One region of the Methylobacterium sp. AC690 genome, then DNA from elsewhere that is predicted to be linked to it. Evidence: predicted binding sites of a transcription regulator. Region 1 holds the regulator's gene; each other region holds the start of a gene.

Region 1 (4,831 bases):
CCGACCAGTGGCAGATCGACCTGCCCGCCTTGCTCGAGCAGCACGGCTATCACCGGATCGCCCGGACCCGCCTCAACCTGATCTTCGAGCGGGCCGACTGAGGGGTCCGATCGGTCCTCCCGGGAGGCGCGCCCTAGAGCACCGGAATGGCATCCGCCACGGTGATCCCGGCAGGGTCGATGCGGCAGCGATGGGCGTGCACCACGACGCCGGCGGCCCGAGCCGTCTGAAGCGCCCGGTCGAAGGCGGGATCGAGGTCCCGGGCGGCGTCGAAGCGATCCGCCCACATCTGCACCACGATGATGACCATGGCCCGTCCCCCGGCCTCGACGACGGCCGCGAGGTCCATCATGTGACGGGCGCTGCGGGCGGCGACGCAATCCGGGAATTCCGCGAGGCCGGGCCGGCGCATCAGGTGGCAGTTCTTCACCTCGACATGGCAGGGGGGCACCCCCTCCCCCGTGGCGAGGAAATCGACGCGGCTGGCCTGGGCGTAGCGGACTTCGGGGCGCAGGTTCGTGTAGCCGGCGAGGGACGGCAGGCCGCCGGCGGCGAAGGCCTCCGCCACCAGGGCGTTCGGCCGCATCGTGTTGATCCCGACCCATTGCCGGCCGCCGGGCAGGTCCGCGTCCACCAATTCCCATGAGAAGGGCAGCTTGCGCGTCGGGCTGCGGACGTCGGACAGCAGGGCGCGCGCGCCCGGCACGGCAAGTCCCAGCATCGCCCCCGGATTGGGACAATGGGCCGTGATCAGGGATCCATCGGCAAGCTGCAGATCGGCGAGAAAGCGCTTGTAGCGCCGCACCAGGCGCGCCTCGATCAGGGGCGAAGGGAAGCGCATCGCAGGTCCGGGGTGAGAAACAGGTTGATGCAGGTTCCCGTCGGCGGGGAATCAGGCCGTGGTGAGGCGCCCGGGCTGGTCAGTGCTGACCGGATGCGACAGACTTCGCGGGGCGCGCCCGGGTCGATGACCGGGAAAGCCGTTGTCCGTCCGCGAGGCCGCCATGTTTAATGTGTTCGATCTCCTTCAGGCGCAGGGGGGCGCCAGCGCGCAGGGTTTCGGACGGCAGTTCGGCTTGTCGCCGGAGCAGAGCCTGCGCGCGATGCAAGCCCTGCTCCCGGCCCTGACGATGGGGCTGCAGCGGAACGTCGCCCAGGATCCGACCGGCTTCGCGCACCTCTTCAACCTCGTTGGGCCTGCCGCGTCGAAGGCGTCGAGCGCCACGCCCCAGATGGACATGCTGGTCCAGCAACTCTTCGGCTCGCCCCACCTGAGCCAGGCGGTTCTGCAACAGGCCGCCACCGTCAGCGGCGTCGCGATGCCGGCCCTGAAGCAGATGCTGCCGATCATGGCGGGCATGGTGGTGGCGGGGATCGTCCACGTCATGATCAACCAGGCGCCCGCCGCAGCGCCGGCGCCGCGCGCCGAGGCGAACCCTTTCGGCTTCCCGCCCAATGCCTGGTCGGAGATGATGCAGGCGTTCCTGAAATCCGGCGGCAGTGCCCCGGAGCCCGCGGCGCCCGCGCCTCAGGCCCGGCCGCGTCCGGCGCGGCTCGCGGCCTCGCCCCGGCCCGAACCGGCCGCGCTGGACACGTCCTCCGCGGAAGCGCCCTTCGACATGATGCAGCAGATGTTTCAGGCGGGCCTGGAGGTACAACAGGAGAACGCCCGCGCGATGCAGCGCCTGTTCGATACCTTCTGGCACGATCCCCGCGACCCGACTGAGACGGGCGGCCACGGGCCCGGCGATCGGCCCAAGACAGGAGGCACCGGGCAGCGCTAGCCGAAGAAGGCATGTGCGGAGACGCGGGCAATCGACTGACCCGAGGCGTTGCTGTCGAACTCAGCACCGCGTTCCACAATCCCCATCGCGCCATTGGGTTGGGCAAGGTGCCTCTAGACAGGAACCCTTGCAGAACACTTACGGAACGTTTAACGTGTTCGTGGTTTGTTTCTGGTGCCGCCCGCCGCGATCCGTGGCCCTAACGAAGAGTGCCCCGCATGTTGACGCGTAAGCAGCTGGACCTGCTCCAGTTCATCCAGCTCCGGATGCGCGAGAGCGGCGTTCCCCCGTCGTTCGACGAGATGAAGGACGCTCTCGACCTGAAGTCGAAGTCGGGCATTCACCGCCTGATCACGGCCCTTGAGGAGCGCGGCTTTCTGCGCCGGCTGCCCAACCGGGCGCGGGCGATCGAGGTGATCCGGATGCCGGAGAGCCTGGGCGGGAACGCGGGTGCCCCGCGCACCGCACCGGCCCCCGAGGTTCGACGCTTCACGCCGAGCGTGGTCGAAGGCGGGAAAGGCAAGGGCCTGCCGGCCGGCGCATCGGTGTCCCGCCTGCCGACCACGCAAGCCACCGACGAGAGCGGTCGGGCGGTGACCATCCCGGTGATGGGTCGAATCGCGGCGGGTACGCCCATCTCGGCCATCCAGGAACAGAGCCATTCGGTGACGATGTCACCCGATTTCCTGGCCGGTGGCGAGCATTACGCCCTGGAGGTGCGCGGTGATTCGATGGTCGATGCCGGCATCCTCGACGGCGACCTGGTCGTGATCCGCAAGCAGGATACGGCCAATACGGGCGACATCATCGTGGCGCTCATCGACGACGAGGAAGCCACGCTGAAGCGCCTGCGCCGGCGCGGCTCGTCCATCGCCCTGGAAGCGGCGAACCCGGCCTATGAGACGCGGGTCCTCGGCCCGGATCGGGTGCAGATCCAGGGACGGCTCGTCAGCCTCGTGCGCCGCTACTGAGGGATTTCTCTGTTCGGTTGGTCACCGGCAGGATCCAACGGATCGTCGGTGCGCTCGGGGATCTCCGGTAGAGCCGTCGCCGACGGTGGCGACGGTTGCGGGTGTGGTCCCGTCTGTTCCGACGGCGGCGGTGGCGGGGTTGCACGCCATGGCACGACGTCGCCGGGATGCTTCGCGGTGACGAGGGTCGGCCCATCGCGGGTGAGGCGGATGGCGGTTGCGCCGTGCGATCCCAGGAAATCCCGGTCGACGACGATCGGCGCGGCACAGCCTGCGGGTGCGGATTGCCGGGTGATCAAGATCGTGGCCCGGGCGCAGTCCTCCCCGAGGGCGCGCTTGTCGGTGATCAACGCGAGCACGCGGCCGTCCGGTGTGGTCAGGGTACAACCCAGGCCATCGCAGCGTGAGCCCTGATACCCCGTGATGTCCTGCACCCTTCGGTCGTCGCCATCGGCCTTGAGCCATTGCGCCAGCACGAAGGGGGGCGGCCGTCCAAGGGTGGCGAGGCGCCCGTTGCGCTCGCGGACGGCTGCGCCTGCCCCCTCACGATCGATGTAGATGTCGTAGCGGTCCGGGGCGGCGGCACAGGCGAGGCCGATCGCTGCCGGGATGAGGCCGAGCCAGCGCAGCGAAGAGGCCGGAAGCGTCAGGACGATCAGGGCCACCGCCAGAAGGCCGAGGGCGCCCGTGCCGAAGGCCGGGACCACCACGACGGCGTGTCCGAAGCCCGCAATCCAGGTGGAGATGGCGAGCATCCCCCGCACCGCGAGGCCCATCGCCCACCAGACCGGCTGATCCAGTGCGAACGGATAGGCCAGGATCCCGAGAACCGCCGACGGCATCACCGCCAGGGAGACCAGCGGCAGGGTGAGCGCATTGCCCACTAGCCCGAAGGGCTGCACCGTCTGAAAGTGATAGGTGGCGAAGGGCGCGGCGGCGATCTGGGCCACGAGGGTCGTCGCCAGGGTGCCGATGACCGCGGTGGTCACCAGGGCGAAGATCCGGGGGAGCGGGCCGGCCCCATCGCGCTGCAGCGCGCGTCCCGCGATCAGCGGCGCGCAGGCGATCAGGCCGGCGACCGCCCCGAACGACATCTGGAAGCTCGGGCCGAGGAGGCCGTCCGGCTCGCGGGCCAGGGCGATCAGGGCGGCAATGGCCAGGTTGCGCATGCTGAGCGCCGGGCGGTCGACCAGGATCGCGCCGAGCATCACGAGGGTCATGATCAGCGAACGCTCGGCCGCGATGTCCCAGCCGGAGAAGACGCAGTAGGCCGTGACGCCCACCATGGCGACGGCGGCGGCGATCTTCTTGATCGGCCAGTGCAAAGCCGCGAACGGAACGACGGCCAGGAGTGCCCGCACCAGCCAGAACACCACGCCGGCCGCCAGGACCATGTGGAGGCCCGAGATCGACACGACGTGGTAGATGCCGGCGGCGCGGAGGATGTCGTTGGTCTCCGGGCTGATCAGGCCGCGCTTGCCCGTCACCAGGGCCGCGGCCACCGCCCCGGCCTGGCCTCCGTTGGCGTCGGTGATACGTCGCGTCAGGGCGTTTCGGGCCGCATCCACGGCCGCAGCGAGGCGAACCTGCCAGTCCGCCGGCTCGGCTGACGGCCGCAACGCGACCTTGCCGACGAGGGAGCCCACCGCGCCGATCTCACGGAAGAAGGCATCCCGGGCGAAGTCGTAGCCTCCGGGGCGGGCGGCCTCCGGCGGCGGAAGCAGGCGTGCGGTCGCGGCGATGCGGTCGCCCGGCTTCAGGGTGTTCGCCTTGCGATAGGACACGCGCACCCGGACCGGGCGGACCTGGGCGCCGAGGGTGCCGAAACTCTCGACGCGGATGATCAGGCGTGCCCCCTGCTCCCGCTCGTCCAAGCCCTCGATGGTGCCCACCAGCGGACCGATCGTGGTGCGGGCGAGGATCGGCCCGTCGACCCAGCGGACCCGCGCCGCGGCGGCGGCGAAGCCGAGGAGCGCGGCCATCGCGGCGAGCACCAGGGCCAGACCGAACGGGCGCGCGACGAGGAACGGCGTCGTCGCGGCGAGCAGCGCTGCGGCTGCGAGGGGCGCCAGGAGC
Region 2 (4,831 bases), on a different contig from region 1:
CGACACCCTGCACGGTCTGGAGCAGGCGGAACCACTCGCGCTCGGCATCCGAGCGGAAGCCGTAGAGCCGGATCATGTCCTCCCGGACATGGGTCTCGATGGCGAGGTCCGTAGCCTCGCCGATGCCGGGCAGGCGCTGGAGCGTCCGGGCCGAGCAGTGGACCACGTAGCCGACGCCCTGCACGTCGAGGATCACGAAATCCTCGCCATAGGAATCCACCACGCCCTTCAGCTTGCCGATCATCGCCTCGCCCATCCCTCGCGCCGCCGGATGCCCATCCGCCGGCGGATTGCCTACAGGCCGGAACGCCCGAGCGCCATGCGGTCCGGACCGTCATGTGGTCCGGAACGCCATGGGGTCTCAAACGCCATGGGGTCCGGAACGCCTTGGGGTCCGGAACCCTGTGCTCCCGCGCGACGGCGGCCGGCCTGCCTTGAGGCGGCGCGGCGTTCGTGAAATCAAAGGCGCCCTGCCCGCCACACACGGATGACCGCCTCGATGCGCCAGACCGCGCTGCTCCTCGCCTTCGGGCTCCTGTTCACCGCCGGCGCGACCCGGGCGGCCGAGACGCCGGCCGCGGTGACGCCGGCCGCGCCGTCCAGCGATCCGACCCAGGTCCGTCCGGGCGCCTACGTGCTCGATTCCGCCCATGGCAAGATCACCTGGTCGGTGAGCCACCTCGGCTTCTCGACCTATTACGGTCAGATCACCGACGTGACCGCGCAGGCGGTGCTCGACCCGAAGGAGCCGGCGAAATCGACCCTCACGGTCACCATCGGCACCGACAGCGTCAACGGCCTCGACGACCGGCTCAACCAGCACCTCAAGGCGCCGGACTTCTTCGACACCGCGAAGTTCCCCAAGGCCACGTTCACGGCGACCGGCATCGAGCCGACGAGCCCCACCACCGCGCGGGTCAACGGCGACCTGACCCTCAAGGGGGTGACGAGGCCGGTCGCCTTCGACGCCACCTTCAACCAGGCCGGGATCAACCCGGTGAACAAGGCCTACACGGTCGGATTCGACGGACGGGCGGTGATCAAGCGCTCGGATTTCGGCATCAACGCCTTCCTGCCGCTCCTCGGCGACGAGGTGTCGCTGCGGCTCGAGGGCGAGTTCAAGGCCGTGGAGTGAGGCCGCGCGCCGACGGCCGCAGGCGTCGGTAGATCCCCGCCAGGAGGGCCGTCACCAGGACGAGCAGGGCCATGTCGATGAGGCTGGAGGCGAGGATCCGGACGGCCAGGACGACGGGGGGCAGGTCGACGCCGGCGCGCTCGGGCGCGTGCAGCATCCGGTCCACGAGACCCAGGGGCAGGATCGTGGCCACCAGGATCACGCCGATCCGGGCGGTCGATCCGCGGGTCATCGCGAGCGTGCCGCGCAGGGTCGCGTCGGGGGCGCCGACCGCCAGGGCCGGCGCGAGCATGCTGGTCCGGATCTGCAGGAGCAGGAGGGCGATCCAGGCGAGCAGGCCGACGATCAGCGCGACCGGACCGAGCCTCTCCGGCGAGAGGCTTCGGTCCAGCACCCCGCTGACCAGGAGCCAGAACAGTTCGAGGGCGAGGAAGTCCTGGAACGGGCCCGCCCGGCCCTCGACGACGGCGCGCACGGAGCCGTCGGCGCCCAGGATGAGCCGGAACATCGCCATCCAGTAGGGGGCGAGCAGGATCGTGCAGAGGCCGTCGACGAGGAAGAGGTCGTCCTGGAAGCGCGCGGGCCGGGTCGGGTCGCCCATCAGCGTGTGGGCCGCCTCCTTGGCCAGGACGATGAGGAACGCCACGGTGGTGGCCGAGCCGAGGGCGCGGATCGCCGGGAGCGCGGACGTCACGCCGTCCCGCAGCGTCTCGCCGACCGGCAGCGCCGGCCGCATCGTTCCGTGGTCGGCCATGCCGTTCGATCTCCGCCCAGCGCGCGTTGCGCCCAGAGGCACTGCACAAGCGCCCGGGCAGAGTCCAGGGCGCGGCCGCGCTCAGTTGCGGGCCAGGGCCGCCGCGATGCGGGCCGCCGCCAGGCTGCTCGTCCCGGCCACCGGGACGTGCTGGCGCTTGAGGGCGTGGGCGCCCCGATGGCTGTTGTGGGTGATGGCGATGGCGAGCGCATCGGCGGCGTCGGCCACCTTGAACTCGGCCTTCGGCAGCAGGAACTTCACCATGGCCTGGATCTGGACCTTGTCGGCGTGTCCCGAGCCCGAGACCGTCTTCTTGATCAGGTTGGCGGAGTACTCGAACACCGGCATGCCGGCCAGCGCCGGGACCAGCAGCGCCACCGCGCGGGCATGGCCAAGCTTCAGCGTCGCCTGCGCGTCCTTGTTGACGAAGGTCTCCTCCACCGACACCTCGTCCGGCTGGAAGGCCCCGACGATGCGGGTGATGCCCTCGTAGAGCTCGCGCAGGCGCAGGGCGAGGGGCAGGTCCCCGTCCGAGGTGACGACGCCGCAATCGACGTAGGCAAGCTTGGTCCCCGTGGCGGTGACGACGCCCCAGCCGGTGCGCCGCAGGCCCGGATCGATGCCGAGGATGCGAACGGGAACGGTCATGCGGACAGGGTCATGGCTGGCGCGGCTCCGGGCGCGAACATCGCGCCGTGCGAGCGTTAGGGACATACCGTGAACGGAACGTTATGCCAATCCGCGCCCGCGCGGTGACGCGATCGGTGGCGCGCCGGAGCGCACCGGCGCGCCCTGCGGACCCATCCCGGAGGCCGCGAAAGTCAGATCAGCCCCGGGCTGACCATGCTCCAATACGGCTCTGTAACTGCTTCTTAGACTATGGCCTTGTATTAACACAGGACACCTTCCAGGCGGACGGGTTTCCTCGTGAACGACTCCCCGGCCCATCGCCCGAACCGGCTCCTCGGGGCCCTGGCGATCCGCGCGACCCTGGTCCTGCCGGCCGGGCTGGTGGCGCTGACCACCTCCGGGACCGTGGCGGTGATCGGTTCCCCCGGCCAGGACGTCGCCGCCATCGTCGCCCGCGCGGGCGGCACCATCCTGCGCCCGGGCGGCGGGACCCACGTCCTGGTGGTGCGGGCCGGATCCGCCGACCTCGTCGCGCGGCTCGACGCCCGGTTCGCGACGGGCTGCATGCCCACCGCACCGACCTGATCGCTCCAACCAGACCCGACGACCCCGACGCTCCCCTCCGGATCCGCCCCGCCGATGACCAACCTCGACACCCTTCGGCAGCATTTTGGCCGCTTCCTCATCGGCATCCTCTGGCTGCACCTGCCGATCGTCGCGCTCGCGGCCTGGCTCGCCGGCAATCCGACCCTGGTGCCGTTGTCGGTCGCCGGCGCCCTGGCGGGCCTCAGCACGCTGATGTGGCGGCGCTCCGCCATCGGCCTGGCAACCCGGCTGGTGAGCAGCCTGTCCCTGATCGGCATGGCGGCGATCCTGCTCTCGGCCCTGGCCGGACATCCGTGGCAGGTCGACCTGCACATGTACTTCTTCGCCTGCATGGCGGTGATCGTCGCCTGGTGCGACTGGACCATCCTGGTGGCCTGCGCCGCCGCCATCGCCGGCCACCACCTTACCCTGAACCTCGTGATGCCGGCCCTGATCTTCCCCGGCGGCGCCAAGAGTTCGGACCTCGCCCGCGTGATGCTGCACGCGGTCATCCTGCTCCTCGAAACCGGCGTGCTGGCCTGGGTCGCCCGCACCATCGCGACGACCGTCGCGGCGCAGGCGGCCTCCGAGGGAGCGATGCAGGCGCAGATGGACCGCATGCGGGTCCTGGAATCGGAGAGCGCGCTGGCGCGGGCGGGCGCCGATGCGCAGCGCAAGGCCGCCATGCAGCAGACCGCCCACTACTTCGAGACGACGGTGAGCGACATCCTGGGCCGGGTCACGCGGGCGGCAGCGGCGATGCAGGGCACGGCCCAGGCCATGACCGGAACCGCAGAGGGTACGGCGGGACGCGCCGGATCCGTGGTCGGCGCCGCCGAGATGGCCGCGCAGAATGTCGGTCGCGTCGCCGGTGCCGCCGAGGAACTCGGCGCCTCCGTCGCGGAGATCGGCCGGCAGGTCGCGGATTCGGCCCGGATGGCCCAGGGCGCGGTGGGGCAGGCCGACGCCACCGGCCGCCTGGTTCATGCCCTCAGCACGGGCGCGGCCCGGATCGGGGACGTCGTCGGCATGATCTCCGGCATCGCCGGCCAGACCAACCTGCTGGCCCTCAACGCGACGATCGAGGCGGCGCGCGCCGGCGAGGCGGGCCGGGGCTTCGCCGTGGTCGCGGCGGAGGTCAAGGAACTCGCCAACCAGACCGCCCGGGCCACGGACGAGATCACCCAGCAGATCAACGCGATCCAGGGCACGACCGGCGAGGCGGTGACGGCCATCGAGGCGATCGCCGCGCAGATCCGCACCATGAGCCAGACCGCGGACGCCATCGCGGCGGCGGTGGACCAGCAGGGATCCGCGACCCGGGAGATCATCCGCAACGTGGCCGAGGCGGCGACCGGCACGGGGGCGATCACCGGCACCATCGGGGGCGTCGCCCAGTCGGCCGAGGCGACGGGCGCCGCGGCCGCCCAGGTGCTGGTCTCGGCCTCCGCGCTGGCGCAGGAGGCCGACCAGCTCGGCAGCGAGGTGAACCGCTTCCTCGAGACCGTGAAGGCCGCCTGAGGCGGAGGCCTTCGCTCAGCCCTGGAGCTTCTCCATCAGGGCGTCCGACAGGGCGAAGTTGACGAAGACGTTCTGGACGTCGTCCTGGTCCTCGATCACCTCCACGAGGCGGATCAGCTTCTCGCCGGTCTCGTCGTCGACCTCGATGGTGTTCTGCGCCTTCCAGACCAGGGCCGTGCGGCGCGGCTCGCCGAAGCGGGCTTCCA
Region 3 (4,831 bases), on a different contig from region 1:
GGCGGATTCGGTGGATTCCGGGGCGGCTTCGGCGGCGGCGGCTTCCGCAATGCCGGCTTCGGTGGCTATCGCGGCGGCTTCGGCGGCTACCGCGGTGGGTTCGGTGGCTACCGCGGCGGCTATTACGGTCGCGGCTACGGTCGCGGCTACGGCTACGGCCTCGGCGGATTGGGTCTCGGCGTCGGCCTCGGGCTGGCAGCGGGTGGCCTCTACGGTGGCTACGGCCCGGGTTACGGCTACGGCTACGCCCCGGTCGGTTACGGCGCCTACGATTACGGTTACGGCGGCGGCTGCTACACGGTCCCGCGCGTGCGCTGGACGCCCTACGGCTACCGCCGGGTGCTGGTCGAGCGCTGCTACTGATCGGATCGCCCGATCTGATTCGCGATCGGGTTCTCGGAGGGGCCGCCGCAAGCGGCCCCTTTTTTCGTCGGCTGCCCGTCCGTGCCTCAGCGGCGGCGCTCGTCCCGGCGCATTGGCATCGCGTCGATGGTCTCGAACAGCGCGTCGGCCCGAATCGGCGCCGTCTCGGTGCGCTTGGCCTCGCCGTCCTTGCCCACCAGCACCACGCGAAAGCCGTGTCCCGGCAGTCCGAGGGCCGCGCGCAGGCGCCGTGCCTCAGGCGTGTCGCCGAAGGCCTCGCGGATGACGAGATCGCGCTCCTTCATGCCGGCGCGGGCGTTCTCCAACTCGCCGCGCTGGGCCGTGACGCGCGGATCGCCGGCCTCGGGCGCGGAGATCACCAGCACCCGCGACCTCCAGCGGTCGTGCGCCAGCGGGTTCTCGGCCGCCTGGGCCGCCGTGACGCCGAGCAGCATCGCCCCGATCATCCGCCATCCGCGTGCCATCCTGACCTCTCCCGTGCCGGTCCCCGTCCCGGGACAACGCGGGGAGGGCACCCCGGACCCGTCGCCCGACCCGCGCGGAATTGTCATCGGCCGCTTCCGTCCCATCTGTCGGGGGATCTCCCGACCGGGCGCGGCCGCCACGCACCCGTCGCCCATCGCGAAACGCTTCGCGAACCCCCCGGAGGCCCCGCATGACCAACGTGAACCGCCGCATCGTCCTCGCCGCCCGTCCGCACGGTGAGCCGAACGCCTCGCATTTCCGGCTCGAAGAGGCGCGGATGCCGGTGGCGAAGGCGGGCGAGGTGCTGCTCGCCAACCACTATCTCTCCCTCGATCCCTACATGCGCGGACGCATGAGCGCGGCGAAATCCTACGCCGAGCCGGTGGCGATCGGCGACACCATGGTGGGCGCCACCGTGGCGGAGGTGATCGAGTCCCAGCATCCCGACTACCGTGTCGGGGAGACGGTGGTGGGCTTCGGCGGCTGGCAGGACTTCGCCGTCTCCGACGGGCGCGGCCTGCGCCGCCTCGATCCCGAGGCCGCCCCGGTCACCACCGCCCTCGGCATCCTCGGCATGCCCGGCATGACGGCCTATACGGGCCTCCTCAACATCGGGCAGCCCAAGGCCGGGGAGACCGTGGTGGTGGCCGCCGCGACCGGACCGGTGGGCTCCCTCGTCGGACAGATCGCCAAGCGCAAAGGCGCCCGGGCGGTGGGCATCGCAGGCGGCCCCGAGAAATGCGCCTTCCTGCGTGACACCCTCGGCTTCGACGCGGCCGTCGACCACCGCGCCGAGGATTTCCCGGATGCGCTGGCCGCCGCCTGCCCCGACGGGATCGACGTCTATTTCGAGAATGTCGGCGGCGCGGTCTTCGACGCGGTGCTGCCGCTCCTGAACAACTTCGCCCGTATCCCGGTCTGCGGCCTCGTCTCCGGCTACAACGCCACCGAGCTGCCGCCCGGTCCCGACCGGGTGCCGGTGCTGATGCGCGCGATCCTGTCGAAGCGCCTGCACGTCCAGGGCTTCATCGTCTGGGACTTCGCCGCGCAGGAATCCGCGTTCCTGCAGGACGTGGGGGCTTGGCTGCGCGAGGGCCTCGTGGTCCATCGGGAAGACATCGTCGACGGTCTCGAGAAGGCCCCGGACGCCTTCGCGGGCCTGCTCCAGGGCCGGAATTTCGGCAAGCTCATCGTCCGGATCCGCTGAGCGGACGGCAGGGCGCTTCCCCCAGGGGTGCCTTGCCGAAATGGTAGAACAAAGATAGAACATACAGGCGCCTCGACTCCCTGAGAGTCACGGGGACATCCCGCCGATCGCGATTGCCGCCGGGGGCCGAGAGGCCCATGACAGGGCGGCGTCCCGGTGGTTCGGGGCCGCAGCGCGCAGTGAGATCGATCGGTAGGAGAGAGCGGCATGGCCGGCAGCGTGAACAAGGTGATCCTGGTGGGCAATCTCGGGCGCGACCCCGAGACACGGCGCCTCGCCTCCGGTGATCCCGTGGTCAACCTGCGCATCGCCACATCGGAGTCCTGGAAGGACAAGATGTCGGGCGAGCGCAAGGAGAAGACCGAGTGGCACTCGGTGGTGATCTACAACGAGAATCTCGCCCGCGTGGCGGAGCAGTACCTGCGCAAGGGCTCGAAGGTCTACATCGAGGGCCAGCTACAGACCCGCAAATGGGCGGACCAGTCCGGCGCCGAGAAGTACACCACCGAGGTGGTGCTCCAGCGCTTCCGTGGCGAGCTGACTCTTCTCGACGGCCGCAGCGGCGGCGGTGAGATGGGCATGGACGAGGAGAGTGGCGGCCAGATCAGCCGTGGCGGCGATTTCGGCGGCGGTGGCGGTGGCGGCGGACGCGGCGGCGACCGCGGCGGGGAATACGGCGGCGGCCGCGCCTCGGGCGGCGGCGAGCGCCGGCCCTCTTCGGGCGGCGGCGGCGGTGGCGGCGGCGGTTCCAAGCCGAACTTCGACCTCGACGACGACATCCCGTTCTAGGGGCGACGCCAGGGCCGATGACCGAGCGGGACGCCAAGTCCCGACGGTCATCGGCACGGCTCCGGGATCAAATCGCCGCCTCGTTCGTCTCCTGTAAAGGCCAAGCTCGCCGCGACATTCCGCGCGCAGGGCTGCGGCCCGGCAGGCAGGGGTTCCCGTGAGCATCGGACTGATCGCGCTTCTGGATGACGTCGCGGGCCTCGCCAAGGTGGCGGCGGCCTCCCTCGACGATGTCGCGGCCCAGGCAGGCCGCGCCGGCGTGAAGGCGGCCGGCGTCGTCATCGACGATGCCGCCGTGACGCCCCGCTACGTGGTGGGCTTCGCCGCCGAGCGCGAGTTGCCCATCGTCGGCCGCATCGCCCTGGGGTCCCTGCGCAACAAGCTGCTGTTCCTGCTGCCCGCCGCCCTGGCGCTCGGCGCCTTCGCGCCCTGGGCGATCACGCCCCTGCTGATGCTCGGCGGCGCCTATCTCTCCTACGAGGGCACCGAGAAGGTCTACGAGGCCCTGTTCCCGCATCAGGCCCATGCCCACGAGGCGAAGCGCGACGAGGCCGCCGGCGACGCCCGGGCCCTGGAGGACCGGAAGGTCTCGAGCGCGATCAAGACGGACTTCATCCTCTCCGCCGAGATCATGGCGATCACCCTCGCGGCCCTGCCCGAGGGCTCCCTCTGGATGAAGTCGACGGTCCTGGCCGTCGTCGCAGTGGGGATCACGATCGCGGTCTATGGCGGCGTCGCCCTGATCGTGAAGGCGGACGATGCCGGGGTCGCGATGGCCGCCAACGGGTCGCGCTCGGCCTTCGGCAGTCTCGTGCGCGGCGTCGGCCGCGCCCTGGTCAAGGGCATGCCGGGCTTTCTCAAGATCCTGGCCATCGTCGGCACAGCGGCGATGATCTGGGTCGGCGGCGGCATCCTGGTGCACGGCCTCGAGGGCTACGGCCTGCCCCAGATCGGCCACGCCATCCACGCCGGGGCGGCCGGGGCGGCGGGCGTCGCTGGTCCTCTCGCCGGAACGGTCGAATGGCTCGTCACCGCGGCGGGCTCCGGCCTCGTCGGTCTCGTGATCGGCGCAGCCCTGATCCCGGTGACGAGCTTCGTCCTGGCGCCGGCCTGGAACAGCCTGGCCCGGCTGCGGACCAGGGCCGTCTAAGTCAGCCCGCCCGAGGTCTCGGAGGCGACGCGCAGGTGGGCGATGTGCCGGACGGCGAGTTCGTAGCCGTGTGTGCCGAAGCCCGCCATCACGGCGGTCGCGGCGAGCGAGACGTAGGAATGTTGGCGGAAAGCCTCGCGCCGATGCACGTTCGAGATGTGGCACTCGATGATCGGCACCTCGCAGGCGTTCAGGGCATCGAGGATGGCGATCGAGGTGTGCGTGTAGGCGCCCGGATTGATTACGATCCCGGCCGAGCCCACCCGATAGGCCTGGATCCAGTCGATGAGCTGGTGCTCGGCATTGCTCTGGTGAAAGGCGACGGCGAGACCGAAGTCCGCGGCCAGGGTCCGGCACCGGGCTTCCACGTCCGCCAGCGTCGCGTGCCCGTAGATGTGGGGCTCGCGCTGGCCGAGCAGATTGAGGTTCGGGCCGTTCAGGATCAGGATCGTGTCGTTCATGGGCGCCAGTCTTAAGGCGGGTGGGCGGGCCCGGAAAGGGTCCTGTCGCGCCCGGGGCGCCGCGCTTGCGGTCGCGGCCAATGCGGGCCATGCCGGGCGGGGAGGGGTGTCCATCGCCGTATCCGCACAGGAGGAAGTCTCATGAACGAGCCCGTCGTCATCGCCGTCGCGATCACCGGCTCGGTGCCCCGCAAATCCGACAATCCGGCGCTGCCGGTCACGGTGGCCGAGCAGATCGCCTCGACGCAGGCCGCCTACGAGGCCGGGGCCACCCTCGCCCATATCCACGTGCGCAACGACGACGAGACCCCGTCCTCGGATCCCGATCGCTTTGCCGCCGTCCAAGCGGGCTTGCGCCGGCACTGCCCCGGCATG

Evidence for each region. The regulator LexA, encoded in region 1, represses DNA repair genes until DNA is damaged. The targets are predictions, from matches to a motif close to TGTTCNNNNTGTGTTCNG.
Region 2: a site for LexA is predicted at 2,596-2,613, ahead of ruvC (crossover junction endodeoxyribonuclease RuvC). Genes of this name have one in related genera too.
Region 3: a site for LexA is predicted at 2,101-2,118, ahead of ssb (single-stranded DNA-binding protein). Genes of this name have one in related genera too.

What each region holds. Positions count from the first base shown of each region.
Region 1 is NZ_CEEDOX010000005.1:220,323-225,153, forward strand. It holds gene AC0IY1_RS08140 (FkbM family methyltransferase) at 1-101, shown strand, start outside; gene sfsA (DNA/RNA nuclease SfsA) at 134-841, opposite strand; gene AC0IY1_RS08150 (DUF937 domain-containing protein) at 1,005-1,784, shown strand; gene lexA (transcriptional repressor LexA) at 2,003-2,755, shown strand; gene AC0IY1_RS08160 (ComEC/Rec2 family competence protein) at 2,749-4,831, opposite strand, start outside.
Region 2 is NZ_CEEDOX010000001.1:294,273-299,103, forward strand. It holds gene ruvA (Holliday junction branch migration protein RuvA) at 1-244, opposite strand, end outside; gene AC0IY1_RS01415 (YceI family protein) at 500-1,135, shown strand; gene AC0IY1_RS01420 (hypothetical protein) at 1,119-1,889, opposite strand; gene ruvC (crossover junction endodeoxyribonuclease RuvC) at 1,971-2,537, opposite strand; gene AC0IY1_RS01430 (hypothetical protein) at 2,817-3,104, shown strand; gene AC0IY1_RS01435 (methyl-accepting chemotaxis protein) at 3,159-4,625, shown strand; gene AC0IY1_RS01440 (YebC/PmpR family DNA-binding transcriptional regulator) at 4,641-4,831, opposite strand, start outside.
Region 3 is NZ_CEEDOX010000018.1:711-5,541, reverse strand. It holds gene AC0IY1_RS19840 (hypothetical protein) at 1-363, shown strand, start outside; gene AC0IY1_RS19835 (DUF4174 domain-containing protein) at 450-848, opposite strand; gene AC0IY1_RS19830 (NADP-dependent oxidoreductase) at 1,040-2,056, shown strand; gene ssb (single-stranded DNA-binding protein) at 2,264-2,845, shown strand; gene AC0IY1_RS19820 (DUF808 domain-containing protein) at 3,003-3,995, shown strand; gene aroQ (type II 3-dehydroquinate dehydratase) at 3,992-4,456, opposite strand; gene AC0IY1_RS19810 (3-oxoadipate:acetyl-CoA acetyltransferase) at 4,598-4,831, shown strand, end outside.